3 regions of the Pseudomonas sp. KH_050 genome follow, and region 1 is predicted to be linked to each of the others. Evidence: riboswitches for the same ligand, from Rfam matches in the RefSeq annotation. Region 1 holds a riboswitch; each other region holds the start of a gene.
The links. Region 1 has a riboswitch for cobalamin ahead of cobW (cobalamin biosynthesis protein CobW). Riboswitches for the same ligand answer to the same signal wherever they lie in the genome.
Positions count from the first base shown of each region.

Region 2: it holds a riboswitch for cobalamin, as region 1 does, so the genes downstream of both, cobO (cob(I)yrinic acid a,c-diamide adenosyltransferase) here and cobW (cobalamin biosynthesis protein CobW) in region 1, are expected to answer to the same signal.
Region 3: it holds a riboswitch for cobalamin, as region 1 does, so the genes downstream of both, AC3IUA_RS18175 (ABC transporter substrate-binding protein) here and cobW (cobalamin biosynthesis protein CobW) in region 1, are expected to answer to the same signal.

Region 1 is NZ_CM174478.1:2,659,259-2,664,042, reverse strand. It holds gene cobN (cobaltochelatase subunit CobN) at 1-1,800, opposite strand, end outside; gene cobW (cobalamin biosynthesis protein CobW) at 1,804-2,871, opposite strand; cobalamin riboswitch at 2,968-3,179, opposite strand; cobalamin riboswitch at 3,284-3,510, shown strand; gene AC3IUA_RS12250 (CbtB domain-containing protein) at 3,610-3,804, shown strand; gene AC3IUA_RS12245 (CbtA family protein) at 3,816-4,508, shown strand; gene AC3IUA_RS12240 (cobalamin biosynthesis protein) at 4,514-4,784, shown strand, end outside.
Region 2 is NZ_CM174478.1:1,632,251-1,637,034, forward strand. It holds gene AC3IUA_RS07505 (C40 family peptidase) at 1-135, shown strand, start outside; gene AC3IUA_RS07510 (class I SAM-dependent methyltransferase) at 159-821, shown strand; gene AC3IUA_RS07515 (hypothetical protein) at 1,124-1,708, opposite strand; cobalamin riboswitch at 1,864-2,099, shown strand; gene cobO (cob(I)yrinic acid a,c-diamide adenosyltransferase) at 2,181-2,792, shown strand; gene AC3IUA_RS07525 (cobyrinic acid a,c-diamide synthase CobB) at 2,803-4,119, shown strand; gene bluB (5,6-dimethylbenzimidazole synthase) at 4,116-4,766, shown strand; gene cbiB (adenosylcobinamide-phosphate synthase CbiB) at 4,763-4,784, shown strand, end outside.
Region 3 is NZ_CM174478.1:4,004,887-4,009,670, reverse strand. It holds gene AC3IUA_RS18185 (ABC transporter ATP-binding protein) at 1-229, opposite strand, end outside; gene AC3IUA_RS18180 (FecCD family ABC transporter permease) at 226-1,242, opposite strand; gene AC3IUA_RS18175 (ABC transporter substrate-binding protein) at 1,239-2,249, opposite strand; cobalamin riboswitch at 2,394-2,588, opposite strand; gene AC3IUA_RS18170 (acetyltransferase domain-containing protein) at 2,622-3,800, opposite strand; gene AC3IUA_RS18165 (GlxA family transcriptional regulator) at 4,281-4,784, opposite strand, start outside.

The DNA of each region.
Region 1 (4,784 bases):
GGTGCGGCGCTTGGCCTGAGCGCCCTCGCCCGGATCGTTGACGATAAACGGATAGATATTCGGCAGCGGACCGAGCAGTGCGTCCGGCCAGCAGCTTTCCGAGAGGCCGACGCCCTTGCCCGGCAGCCATTCGAGGTTGCCGTGCTTGCCGACGTGAATCACCCCATGGGCGCCGTAGGTTTGCCGCAGCCAGAAATAAAACGCCAGATAGCCATGGGGCGGCACCAGATCCGGGTCGTGATAGACCGCGCTCGGATCGACCTGGTAACCCCGTGCCGGCTGGATACCGACAAAGGTCAGGCCAAAGCGCAGGCCGGCGATCATCATCCGCCCGCCGCGGAACATCGGGTCGCTTTCAGGGGAGCCCCAACGCTGCAGCACCGCGTTGCGATTGGCTTCGGGCAAGGCGTTGAACATCGAGAAATAGTCGTCCAGCGCCAGGCTTTGCTGGCACGGTCGCTGGTCGATAGTCTCCAGATCGTTGCTGACGCCACCGAGCAATTGCTCAATCAGCGCCGTGCCGCTGTCCGGCAGATCCGCCGGCAACGGGTAGCCTTCGGCATGCAGTGCCCGCAGGATATTCAGTGCGGCAGCCGGGGTGTCGAGCCCGACACCATTGCCGATCCGACCATCGCGGGTCGGGTAGTTGGCGAGGATCAATGCGATACGTTTCTCGCCATTGGGCACCCGCGCCAGCTCGATCCAGCGCCGCGCCAGCTCGGCGACGAAATCCATACGTTCCGGCTGCGCCCGGTAGCAGACCACATCCGACTGACTGCGCTCACTGCGCCAGGCCAGGTCCTTGAAGCTGATGGGCCGACTGATGATCCGCCCGTCGAGTTCCGGCAAGGCGATATGCATCGCCAGATCTCGCGGCCCAAGGCCCTGCTCGCTGGCGCGCCAACCAGGTTCGTTGTCCTGGGCGCAGATCGCCTGGATCACCGGAATATTGCGCCGGAACGGTCGCAGGTGCGGTGCCTCAGGGCTGGACTGGGCAAAACCGGTAGTGTTCAGAATCACCGAGGCTGAGACTTCATCCAGCAAGTCCTCGACGACCGTCAGGCAGCCGGGTTCTTTCAGACTGGCCAGGGCAATCGGCAACGGGTTAAGCCCTGCCGCCTGCAAACGCTGGCAAAAGACATCGATGAACGCGGTGTTCGCCGCTTGCAGGTGCGAGCGATAGAACAACACCGCCGCCACCGGCCGATCGGCGTGCCAATCAGCCTGCCAGTCGCTGAGTACGGCGGGGCTTTTGTACGGATGGTATATCGCCGTGCGCGGCAGGATTTGTGGTTCAGCCCATGGGTACTCGCGACCCAGCCAGCGACTGGCGAGGCAGCGATACAGGTCCAGCGCATTGCCCATGCCGCCCTGGCGCAAGTAGTGCCACAGTCGATCACGATCTTCGACGGCCACCGTGCTCAGGTCGCTCAACTCAGGGTCGGGGCGATCATCGCCCGGCACCAGAATCAGCTGTACGCCCTGCCCGGCCAGTTGCACCAGCCGCTCCACGCCGTATCGCCAATAGCCGATCCCGCCATGCAGCGAGATCAGGATAATTTTCGCGTGGCGCAGTACTTCATCGACATACACGTCGACCGAGGCGTGGTTCTGCACCTGCATCGGGTTGGCCAGGCGCAGGCTCGGATAGTCCTCCGGCAACTGCTGCGCAGCTTCGGCGAGCAGCGCCAGGCTGGAATCGCCGCTGCACAGGATCACCAGCTCGGCGGGGGTTTGGCCAAGGTCGGCAATGTTGTCATCCGAGACGAAACCGCCGGGTTGGGTCCTGAGCAGATGCATGGATCAGACGCTGAGCGCGGCGCGCAATTGCGCTTCGATCAACGCCGCGTCCAGCTGCTGGCCAATCAGCACCAGCTGGGTCGCACGCGATTCTTCGGCGCGCCAGGCGCGGTCAAAGTGTTTGTCGAAACGGGTACCCACGCCCTGGATCAGCAAGCGCATCGGCTTGTTCGGCACCGCGGCGAAACCTTTGACCCGCAGGATCCCGTGCTCGACCACCAGTTGCGTCAGGGCGTCCAGCAGCAGGCTTTCGTCGGCTTGCGGCAGTTCGATGGAGATGGAATCGAAGGCGTCATGGTCGTGATCAGCGTGGTCATCACCCTCGTGGTGATGGTCATGGTGGCTGTGACGACTGTCGATGTGTTCTTCAGAACCGGCCCCCAGGCCGATCAACACGTCCAGTGGCACACGACCGCTGCTGGCTTCGATGACTTTTACCGCCGGCGGCAGTTCTTCGGCGACTTCCAGGCGCACACGGGCCAGGTCTTCAGGGCTGATCAAGTCAGCCTTGTTGAGGATCACCAGGTCGGCGCTGGCCAGTTGGTCAGCAAACAGCTCGTGCAGTGGCGACTCGTGGTCCAGGTTCGGATCGAGCTTGCGCTGGGCATCGACTTGATCCGGGAACGCGGCGAAGGTGCCGGCGGCCACGGCCGGGCTGTCGACCACGGTAATCACCGCATCGACGGTGCAGGCGCTGCGGATTTCCGGCCACTGGAAGGCCTGCACCAGTGGTTTGGGCAGGGCCAGGCCGGAAGTTTCAATGAGGATGTGGTCCAGGTCCGCGCGGCGGGCAACCAGCTCGCGCATCACCGGGAAGAACTCTTCCTGGACCGTGCAGCACAGGCAACCGTTGGCCAGTTCATAGACCCGGCCGCTGGCTTCTTCTTCGGTGCAACCGATGGAACATTGCTTGAGGATCTCGCCGTCGATGCCCAGCTCGCCGAATTCATTGACGATGACCGCGATGCGCCGACCCTGAGCATTATCGAGCATGTGCCGCAGCAAGGTGGTTTTACCCGAGCCGAGGAAGCCGGTAACGATGGTGACGGGAAGTTTGGCCAGTGTTTTCATCGGATGCCCTTTGGCAAGGTGGCGGGCATACGGGACGACTTGACCGCGCGCGCAAGCGCAGAAGATTTCGCCACCGGATCACCCCGCCCGGTTGTAGTGAGAATCGGGTACGAGGCAGGTCTCCTGGCTGACGGTGTGCCAGTCGTTCGACTGGCGAGTTCTGCGCCTTCCCGCGCCTACAGACAGCTGGCGCAGTGGCGTGGCAGAAAACCTCACCGTTCACAGTTGCGGGGGCAGCCGCGGCATTGACCGCGTTCCCTTCTTAGCTTCGGCTCGAATGCCGAAGAACCTCGAAAGCGCAAGGCTACGCATCGCATCGGGGCGGGTCAATGTTCATCGGTGATTGGGATCCCCTGCACAATCTTCAAGTGAGAACCCTTGCCAATTGACGCCCATCCCCCGCCCATGCTCTCCTACACGCCTTGTTACGGGTGCCCTTCACAGGGTGAAACGGGAAACCGGTGAGTCATGTGCTTTACTCAAGCCTTGATCAGTCCGGTGCTGCCCCCGCAACGGTAAGCGAGCGAAGAATCAGATCCACTGTGCCAGCAGTTCGGCATGGGAAGGTGATTCTTGCAGGTTCGGGCGCCAGCCCTGCCCCTCGCGAGTCCGGAGACCGGCCCGCAATACATAGATCAAAAACCCGCGGTGGGCGGGCGCTGTTCGGACCTCTGCGTGCCTGTCTCGCGGGGTTTTCACGCGCTCGATTCACCCGCTGACACACCAGAGGGAAGCGCCATGTCGATTATCAGCAGCACTCGCCACGCAGGCACCGCCAGCACCACATCCACCCTGAGCCAACGCTTGGTTGCCGCTATCGGTGCATCGATTTTCGGCGCGTGCCTGGTGTACTTCGCCGGTTTCTCGCACATTGAAGCCGTGCACAATGCCGCCCACGATACCCGTCACAGCTCCGCCTTTCCGTGCCATTGAGACCTGCCGACATGATCAAGCGTATTGCGCAAACCGCAGGTTTCACCGGGCTGCTCGCGGCCCTGTTGCTGACCCTGCTGCAAAGTTTCTGGGTTGCGCCGCTGATTCTCCAGGCGGAAACCTACGAAAATGCCCCAGCGGCCGAAGTACATGAACATACTGAAGGCGCTGTTGCCGCTCATACCCACGACGCCGAAGCCTGGGCGCCGGAAGACGGCTGGCAGCGCGTGCTGTCGACCACCGGTGGCAATCTGGTGGTAGCCGTCGGTTTCGCCCTGATGCTCGCCGGCCTCTATACCTTGCGCAGCCCGAGCCGTACCTCTCAGGGCTTGCTCTGGGGCCTGGCCGGTTACGCGACCTTCTGCCTGGCGCCGACCCTGGGCCTGCCGCCCGAGCTGCCTGGCACTGCCGCAGCCGACCTGGCGCAACGGCAGATCTGGTGGATCGGGACCGCGGCGTCCACCGCCGTCGGCATCGCGCTGATCGTGTTCGGCAAGCATTGGGCGCTGAAGGTTCTCGGCGTGGCAACTCTGGCGGTACCACACATCATTGGCGCACCACAGCCGCAGGTGCATTCGATGCTCGCACCCGAAGCGCTCGAAGCCCAATTCAAAATCGCCTCGCAACTGACCAACGCGGCGTTCTGGCTGGCCCTGGGCCTGATCAGCGCCTGGTTGTTTCGGCGCAACAGCGCAGGTCAGTAACGCTCATGACCGAGACCAGCACAGCACCGACCCTGGTGGTCGGACTGGGCTGCCAGCGTGGCTGCCCTGCCAGCACGCTGCGGGCGCTGCTCGACCAGGCGTTGCAGGCCCATCACATCGAGCTTCGAACGATCCGGGCCCTGGCCAGTATCGATCTGAAACGCGATGAGCCGGGCCTGCTCGAACTGGCGGAACAACTGGCGCTGCCGCTGACGCTGTTCAACAGCACGCAGCTCGCCATTCATGAGCCAGACCTCAGCCATCACTCGCAGATCG
Region 2 (4,784 bases), 1.0 Mb from region 1:
GAAGGCCGATTTGTTCATGCGCCTGCCACCGGCGGAACAGTGAAACTCGATACCCTGTCCAAAGCCTATTGGCAGAAAGCCTATCTCAGCGCCAAGCGGGTGTTGCAGCCGGAGCGTCTGGCGCGTAACCCTTAGGTTGCACCTTTGCAGAGGTTGTCATGACCGCTCGCACCCTCAATCTCGACGACTCCCTCTACAGCTACCTGCTGGATGTTTCCCTGCGTGAAACGCCGCTGTTGCGCCGTTTGCGTGAGGAAACCCAGGCGCTGCCCATGGCCCGCTGGCAAGTGGCGCCCGAGCAGGGTCAGTTCCTCGCGTTGTTGGTCAAGCTGACCGGCGCCAGACGCTTGCTGGAAGTCGGTACCTTCACCGGTTACAGCGCCTTGTGCATGGCCGCCGCTTTGCCGGATGACGGCAGTCTGATCTGTTGCGATATCCCTGGCGATTACAACGCCACCGCTTGCCGTTACTGGCAGGAGGCGGGCATGGCGCAGCGGATTGACTTGCGCCTGGCACCGGCGCTGGAAACCCTGGCGCAGATCGAGCAGCAAGGGCAGGGCGGTAGTTTCGACCTGATCTTTATCGATGCTGACAAGGCCAACTATCCGGCCTATCTGGAAAGCGCCTTGCGTCTGCTGCGAAGTGGCGGGCTGGCGATTTTTGATAACACGCTGTGGAGCGGGCGGGTGCTTGAGGTCAATCCCGAGAGCGAAGACACCCTCGCCATCCAGGCACTGAACCGCGCATTGAAGGAAGACCCGCGGGTCGATCTGTCGCTGCTGCCGCTGGGCGATGGTTTGACGCTGTGTCGCAAGCGGTAATTTTTGAAGCGACATCGTACCTGTGGCGAGGGAGCGTGCTCCCGCCGGCCGGTCCGCGTTTGGGCGCAACAGTCGTAACATCTGCGGATGCGTTCTACCTGAAAAACTGCGATTGTAGATTTTAGGGCCGCTTCGCGACCCAGCGGGAGCAAGCTCCCTCGCCACAATTTGTCCTCCTGCCAACTTCGGCTATTTAGCCGGCGCCCGCCAAACCTTGGTCCCCACATCATCCGCCACAAGCAAGCCGCCCCAATGCACTGATGTATTCATAGAGACGCGTGGCTATTGGTTGGTTCAACCTGTCAGCTGCGAGCTTCTTTGAACAACACGGCGATGCCGGGATGATAGTGGCCTGCTTCATTGCGCAACTTGCGGTAGGCGTAGGGGAAATACCAGGCGACTGCGCAGGCGGGTTGTTTTTGCAGGTCGTCGAGCATGTCCTGGAGTTCTTCCGGGGTCGCACTCTGTTGGGCCTTTTGTGGCGCGACGAACAGGCAGCCGAGCTTCAGGTCGCTGGCATAGCTGATCTTGCGCGCATCGCCCACGACCTCGGCCAGCGCTTGAGCGAGATTGAGGTTATTGACCCGTGGCCAGCGCTGAGTCGCCTGGAGATAGGCCCGTTCGTCCTTGCTGGCGATGTAGAGGTCGGCGCGCCCGTTGCGGTCGCCGTCTTCCTGCTGTTTTTTTGTCGTGGTCTGTTCCAGTGTGACCATTTGCGCCATCCAGGCGGCCGCCGAGAGCAATCCAATGTTGGCTCGCTCGTCGAACCAGTAGGGGGCTTCGTTATCGCCGCGCACCTGGTTGTAGCGATCGATACAGTCAAACCAGCGCTCAAGCATCGGCCGCAAAAATTCCAGCTTCGGATTGCTGATGGTCATGCCTTGCATGTTACTTACCCTTGTTCTTGTAATATTAATGTTGTGGCTGTTTGATATCACTGCTTTCAGTGTGGCACAAGATTGACGTCAATTTAATGATCGACGGCAGCTAATCGTGGTTTCGCGTCCCGGGTTTAATTGACGCTCCACCCCCAACCCTCTAACCTTCGCGACTTGTTTCAGGTGCTCTGTGACCCCGGTCGACAGAGTGAAACAGGGAAGCCGGTGGGCGCGCGTTCTTTTACAGAGCGGGCAACGATCCCGGCGCTGCCCCCGCAACGGTAAATGAGTCAAGACTGTGCTTGGTGCCACTGTGTCGCGAGTCGACCCGGGAAGGCGCGCAGTCCGGGATATACACCCACTCATGAGCCCGGAGACCGGCCTGATCCATCCAACGGCATCACGGTGGGCGATGCCAGGCTTAATGCCGTCTATTTCTATTCCTGCCCCCCGTTATCCAGCCCCAACGGAGAGCTGCCCCATGACTGATTCCCCCGATCGTGACGAACGCCATCTGGCGCGCATGCTGCGTAAAAAAGCGGTAATCGACGAACGCATCGCCAACTCACCCAACGAGTGCGGATTGCTGCTGGTCCTGACCGGCAACGGCAAAGGCAAGAGCAGTTCTGCCTTCGGCATGCTCGCCAGGGCCATGGGCCACGGCATGCAATGCGGCGTGGTGCAGTTCATCAAGGGTCGCAACAGCACAGGTGAAGAGCTGTTCTTTCGACGTTTCCCCGAGCAGGTACGCTTTCACGTCATGGGCGAAGGCTTCACCTGGGAAACCCAGGACCGCCAGCGTGACATCGCGGCGGCCGAAGCGGCCTGGGCCGTCTCCCGTGAATTGTTGCGTGACCCGGCCATTGGCCTGGTGGTGCTCGATGAGCTGAACATTGCCCTCAAGCATGGTTATCTGGACCTGGACCAGGTACTCAGCGACTTGCAGGCTCGCCCGCCGATGCAGCATGTGCTGGTCACCGGTCGCGGCGCCAAGCCCGAAATGATTGACCTGGCCGACACCGTCACCGAAATGGGCGTGCTCAAACACGCGTTCCAGGCCGGCATCAAAGCGCAAAAAGGCATCGAGCTGTGAGTATCCAGGTATGAGAGATGTACGTCGTTGCCCGGCGGTATTGATCGCCGCACCGGCTTCCGGTCAGGGCAAGACCACCGTCACCGCCGCGCTGGCTCGCTTGCATCGCAATCAGGGACGCAAGGTTCGGGTGTTCAAGTGCGGTCCGGATTTTCTCGACCCGATGATTCTCGAACGCGCCAGTGGTGCGCCGGTGTATCAACTGGACATGTGGATGGTCGGCGAACAGGAAAGCCGCCGACTGCTGTGGGAAGCGGCGGGCGAAGCAGACCTGATCCTGATCGAGGGGGTCATGGGCCTGTTCGACGGCACGCCGTCAAGCGCCGACCTGGCGCGGCACTTCGGCGTGCCAGTGCTGGCGGTGATCGACGGCACAGCCATGGCCCAGACGTTCGGTGCCCTGGCCCTGGGCCTGGCGCGTTATCAGCCGGATCTGCCGTTTGCCGGAGTGCTGGCCAACCGTGTCGGCACCTTGCGCCACGCGCAGTTACTCGAAGGCAGCCTGACCGAAGGCCTGCGCTGGTATGGCGCATTGTCCCGGGAGACCGGGATCGAACTGCCGAGCCGGCACCTGGGCCTGGTGCAGGCCAGCGAATTGAATGACCTGGACCTGCGCCTCGACGCGGCGGCCGAAGCCTTGGCCAGCAGTTGCGAAGTGGCGCTGCCGCCAGCGGTCGGGTTCGCCGCGCCTGAGGTGGTTGTCGCCGAGCCGTTGCTGGCCGGTGTACGGATTGCCGTGGCCCGCGATGAAGCCTTTGCCTTTACCTATGGCGCAAGCCTCGACCTGCTGCGGGCGATGGGCGCCGAGTTGTTGTTCTTCTCGCCGATCCATGACCGCGAACTGCCCGAGGCTGACAGCGTGTACCTGCCGGGCGGCTATCCGGAGCTGCATCATGTCGCGCTGGCGGGAAACGCCACGATGCTGGCCGCGATCCGTGCCCACCATGCGGCCGGCAAGCCGTTGCTGGCCGAGTGTGGCGGCATGTTGTATCTGCTCGATTCGCTGACCGATGTCGAGGGCCAGCGTGCCCAACTGGCGGGATTGCTGGCGGGCGACGCGGTGATGCAAAAGCGTCTGGCGGCGCTGGCCTTGCAGGCGGTTGATCTGCCGGAAGGTTCGTTGCGCGGCCACACCTATCACCACTCGCTGACCAGCACGGCGCTTGAGCCGATTGCCCGTGGCCTGAGTCCCAACGGTGGGCGGGGGGCGGAAGCGGTGTATCGCGAGGGGCGGATGACCGCCTCTTATGTGCACTTCTATTTTCCTTCCAATCCCTCGGCGGTGGCCGCGCTTTTTGCGCCAGATGTCGAGACCGTCAGGCCATGACTGACAACGCATTTTCTGCGGACGAACGCGCGGCGGTCTACCGAGTCATCGGCGAACGCCGCGACATGCGTCATTTCAGCGGCGGCACGGTAGAACCTGAACTGCTCAGACGCCTGCTCGAAGCCGCCCATCAAGCCCCCAGCGTTGGCCTGATGCAGCCGTGGCGGTTTATCCGCATATCTGATCGCCCGCTACGCGACAAGATCCGGCAACTGGTTGAAGAAGAACGGGTGCGCACCGCCGAGGCGCTGGGCGAGCGTTCCGACGAGTTCATGACGTTGAAAGTCGAAGGCATCAACGACTGCGCCGAAGTGCTGGTCGCCGCGCTGATGGATGATCGCGAGCGGCATATTTTCGGTCGCCGGACCTTGCCGGAAATGGACATGGCGTCCTTGTCCTGCGCCATTCAAAACCTCTGGCTGGCGTCCCGCGCCGAAGGCCTGGGCATGGGCTGGGTATCGTTGTTCGAACCCCGGGCACTGGCCGATCTGCTCGGTCTGCCGGCGGGGGCCAAACCACTGGCGGTGTTGTGCCTGGGGCCAGTAAAAGAATTTTATCCGGCACCGATGCTGGTGCTCGAAGGCTGGGCGCAACCGCGTCCGCTGAGTGAATTGTTGTATGAAAATTATTGGGGAGTGAGTCAATGAGTGTGGCGTTGTTGAGTG
Region 3 (4,784 bases), 1.3 Mb from region 1:
TGAGGCGTTGTCCGTCCAGGCGGGCTTCACCTCGAGTGGGCACGCGCAAACCGGCGAGCAGTTTGAGCAGCGTGGATTTTCCCGAGCCATTTGGCCCGACGATGCCAAGGGTCTCGCCGCGACGAATATCCAGGTTGATGTCGTGCAGCAGTTCAATGTCGCGGACATTGAAACCAAGGCCTGAGCAGCTCAATACGCAGTCGCCGGTCAAGGGCGTGGCGGCGCTCATCGGGTGTTCCTCCGGCCTATCAGGATCAGCGCGAATACCGGGGCGCCGACCAGTGCGGTGATCACCCCGACAGGGATCACCTGGCCTTTGATCAGCGTGCGGGAAAGAACGTCGGCGGCGATCAGAAACAGTGCCCCGCCCAGCGCGCTGGCTGGCAGCAGGTGAGCATGCCGGGTGCCCAGCAGCAGCCGTGCGGCATGGGGAATGACCAGCCCGACGAAACCGATGGAACCGACAATCGAGACCATCACCGCCGTCACCAGCGCCGCGCAGCTGATCAGCAAAAACTGCACCCTGCGTACCGGGATGCCGAGCGAGGCCGCAGAGTCGGCGCCAAAGGTGAAGGCATCCAGCGCCCGCCGGTGCCACAGGCAAACCGCAAGACCGGCCAATGCGATCGGGACGGCCAGCCACACCGATGGCCAGCGCACACCGCTGAGGTTGCCCAGCAGCCAGAACATGATCCCGCGAGCCTGTTCGGAACTGGCCGACCGGGTGATCAGAAAGGCCGTGAGCGCATTGAACAGCTGCGAACCGGCGATCCCCGCCAGGATGATCTGCCCGGTGCCGCGGGATGACCCGCTGGCACGGGCCAGCAGGATCACCAGGGCGAAGGCTGCAATGGCCCCGGCAAAGGCTCCGGCCGACAGCGAAATCGCACCGGCCCCCACGCCCAGCAATGCCACCAGTACCGCGCCCGTCGACGCTCCTGCGCTAATACCGAGCAGATAAGGATCGGCCAATGGGTTGCGCAGCAGCGACTGCAGGATCACCCCGCAGGTGGCCAGGCCCGCGCCGCAGGCCGCCGCGACCAGCGCACGGGTCAGGCGATAATTCCATACGATGCCTTCGTCGATCGGGTCGAGCACATGGCCGGCGGCCCATAGTTTGTTGGCAAGCACTTGCAGCACCACGCCTGGCTCGATCGGTGTTTCTCCGATGGCCACGCCTGCGACCACGGCAAGCAACAGCGTCAGGAATGCCAGCAGCGTGCGAATCAGACTCCCCGTCATTTCGGCAGATCGTAGCCATTGATGGCCGTCGCCAGCGTCTCAAGGCCGTCGAACATCCGCAGGCTGGCCTGCATGGCAAGCGCGTCGAGGATGACGATGCGATTGTTTTTGACTGCGTCCATGTTCCGCGTCACCGGGTCGTTTCGCAGAAACTCCAGCTTCTTCTGGTAATCGTCAGCCGGGAAGCGACGGCGATCCATGCGCGCGATGACCAGGAAGGTCGGGTTGGCCTTGGCGATGGTTTCCCAGCCTAGGGTCGGCCATTCCTCATCGGACTCCACCACGTTGCGCACGCCCAGGGTGTCGAGCATGAAATCGGGGACGCCCTTGCGACCGGCGACATAAGGGTCGATATCCAGCTCGGCACTGGAGAACCAGAACAGCGCGCTGGTGTGCTTCAGATCCTTGTCCCGCAGGGTGGCACTGGACTTCGCCAGGCTTGCCTTGAGTTCTGCGTTCAGCCGCTGGCCACTGTCCTGGACATCGAAGATCTCGGCCAATTGGCTGATGCTCTTGTAGAGGCTGTCGATGCGGAACGGCTCCAGGCGTGTGCCATCGGCGCCGACCAGGTTGTCCTTGGCTTCGCAGTCGGAGGGCATCAGGTAAGTCGGGATCTTCAGCTCGTGAAACTGCTCGCGAGTACCCACCACGCCTTGCGGGCCAACCATCCATTCCAGTTCCACCGCCACCAGCTCCGGACGTTTACCGATCACCGCCTCGAAACTCGGATCGTTATCGGCCAGGCGTTCGATCGTGTCGTTCTGAGCCTGGTACTTTGCCAGGACATCGTTGAACCACAACGAGGTGCCGACCATTTTGTCGCCCAGCCCCAGGGCATAGAGCATTTCGGTGCCGGCCTGGCCGATGGTCACGGCACGGCCTGGTGCGTGCTGGAAGGTCAGCACGCTGCCGCAGTTCTCTACCGCCAGGGGATAGTGGGTCGGGGCCGCATCGGCGAGGGCGCAAAGACTCAAGCCGGTGATGAGGGTGGCAAAGCGGGGCAGCATGACGCAATCTCCATTTGAAACGTACACGGAGCAGAGGTGCACAGTCTGGAAACACATCAGCGAACGCTGCCGCAACAGCAGTGCAAGGCCGGTCATCTGAGTGACGCACGCGGCAAGGATGTACTTCCCGGACACCCCGCCGGTTAGTGATTTGCTTGGCCGGCAGGTCTCCTGACTGATGCGTCGGCGCCTGGCTCCAGCCTTCCCGGGAGTGATCCCAGTGGCAGTTCAGGAGCAGGCTCAGCACCTACAGTTGCGGGGGCAGTTCCGTTTGATGCTGTGTCAGCATCACGGATTCCCTATTAATCCCATGTGGAAACCGGCGGCGGCATGGTAGTCGATCCTGCCGCCCAGGGGGAGCCTGCGGGCGCTTCAGAAGTATTTGAGCCAGGCGATATCGCGACGACGGGCTTTCAGCGCTGCGAACCAGCGCACCGGCGAGTAAAGCGCGCAGGCCAGCAGCACCGCAGTCAGCCACACCGCCCCTATGCCATCGAAGCCGAAGTAGCTGCCCTGGTTTAAACCGAACAGTGCCGCGCCCACCAGATACAGCACTTTCAGTAGGTACAGGTGCAGGAGGTAGAAGAACATTGGCGCCGCCCCCAATACCGCCAGCCTGCTGATCCATTTGCGTTGCCGGGCGCGTTCGAAGCCGAGCAGCAGCAACAGGCCCAGGCCCAGGGTCAATGCGAGGAAGAGCAGCGAAGGCGGGTACTTGGTGATATTGAAGAAACTCATCAGGGTTTGTGCGGTGCTGTCATACGTCATCCAATGCGCTTCCCCATAACCATTGACCAGGCGCAGCGTAACGAAGCCGATCAACGCGCCGGCACCCGCCAGTAGCAGATAGCGCTGACGCACGGCGGCGGATGCAGAACGAGCGAACCAAGGGCCGATGCAATAGCCCAGGGAAATCACACCGATCCACGGCAGCACTGGATAGGAGGTGCGCAGACGCAGGTTGCCGGCGAACTCGATCCAGCCGCGATCATGCAGAATGGCCCATGGCACGTGCATCGCCGAACCTGCCGGGAAGTGCAGCGTGTCGAGCAGGTTATGCCCGGCAACGATCACCACGCCCAGCACCAACAGCATCGACCGTGGCAGCCAAACCAGTAAGGCGAGGGCGATCATGCTCACGCCAATGGCCCAGATCACCTGCAGGTAAATCACGCTGGGCGGGAACTGGAAGGTCCAGGCGAAGTTGACCAGGGTGAATTCCAGCACCACCAGGAACAGACCGCGCTTGAACAGGAACGTCGAGACCTCGCGCTTGCCCTGGTGCTTTTCGCCATACAGGTAAGCGGACAGTCCGGTGAGCAGCACGAACACCGGGGCGCACAGGTGGGCGAGGGTTCGGCTGATAAACAGCGCAGGTTCGGTGGTGTCGATGCTCATCGGATCGGCCACTTGCCGGTGCAGAAAGAACGTCTCGCGGACGTGATCCAGAAGCATGAAGACAATCACCAAGCCCCTGAGGGCATCGATGGACAGTAGGCGTTGGTGAGAGGTCGTTGTGGCGCAGGCGAAGGCATGGGTAGCGTTGGTCATTGAGGGATCGCAAGCAAGGAATGTTCAGCTCTGGAGGTTACAACCGACAGATGCAGATAGATATGGTTATCTTATAACATATCTATTGGTTCCGTGTGGGCCGAAGCACAAGAAACAGGCATGGCGTTCGGCATGTCGGCGGATGAGACAGAGTGGGGCAGATGACTTGTCGTCAGCTGTTGTTGTTTTGATGCCTGTTCGCGCTGAGAAATGGACGACGCTTCACATCGAGGAAAAGCGCCGTCATCTGTTGTCATTGTCCAGAGCAAACAGCTCCAGTAGCTGGTGCGTAATTGCGTTACATGTGACCACCCGTTTCATTTTCAGTGACCATCGTTTGTATCCAGCTGGGCCAACGTACGCCGAAGAGACGACCGGCAGGCCATCAGCGGCTCTTGGCGGTATCGGTGCTTCCTCTTGCGCATCAAATTGTGGGCTAGCCTCCGCACCATCAAGCCCCCGAGCCTTCGCAATCGCGGACTATTTGTCTGCCTTTCTCCCAGTCCGGCCATCTTCTTGGGCCTGGCGAGCGCTGCGGCGCAGATCTTGTGGCGTCCGCCCAATGACTCGCACGAAGCAGCGCAGCATGTGATCGGCATCGCCGAATCCGAAGCCCCTGGCGATCCCCTCGAAAGTTTGATGCCCGTCCTCAACCAGCGGCCTTGCTGCCTCGATGCGAAGGCGCTCGATAGCTTTCGCCGGCGTCACCCCCATGGATGCCGCGAACACGCGGCCAAACTGGCGTACGCTCATATGCGCGACTTCTGCCAAGCGTTCAACTGACAGATCATCACGCAGATGATCGCGCGCATAGCTCAGCACCGTGCGGATGCGATCTGAGCCAGGGTCGAAATCCAGCAGCGAAGAGAACTGATTCTGACCACCTGGCCGCCGATAGTAGACAACCAGCATGCGTGCGACGGAGCGCGCTACCTCCTTGCCCAGGTCCTGTTCGATCATGGCCAGGGCCATGTCGATGCCGGC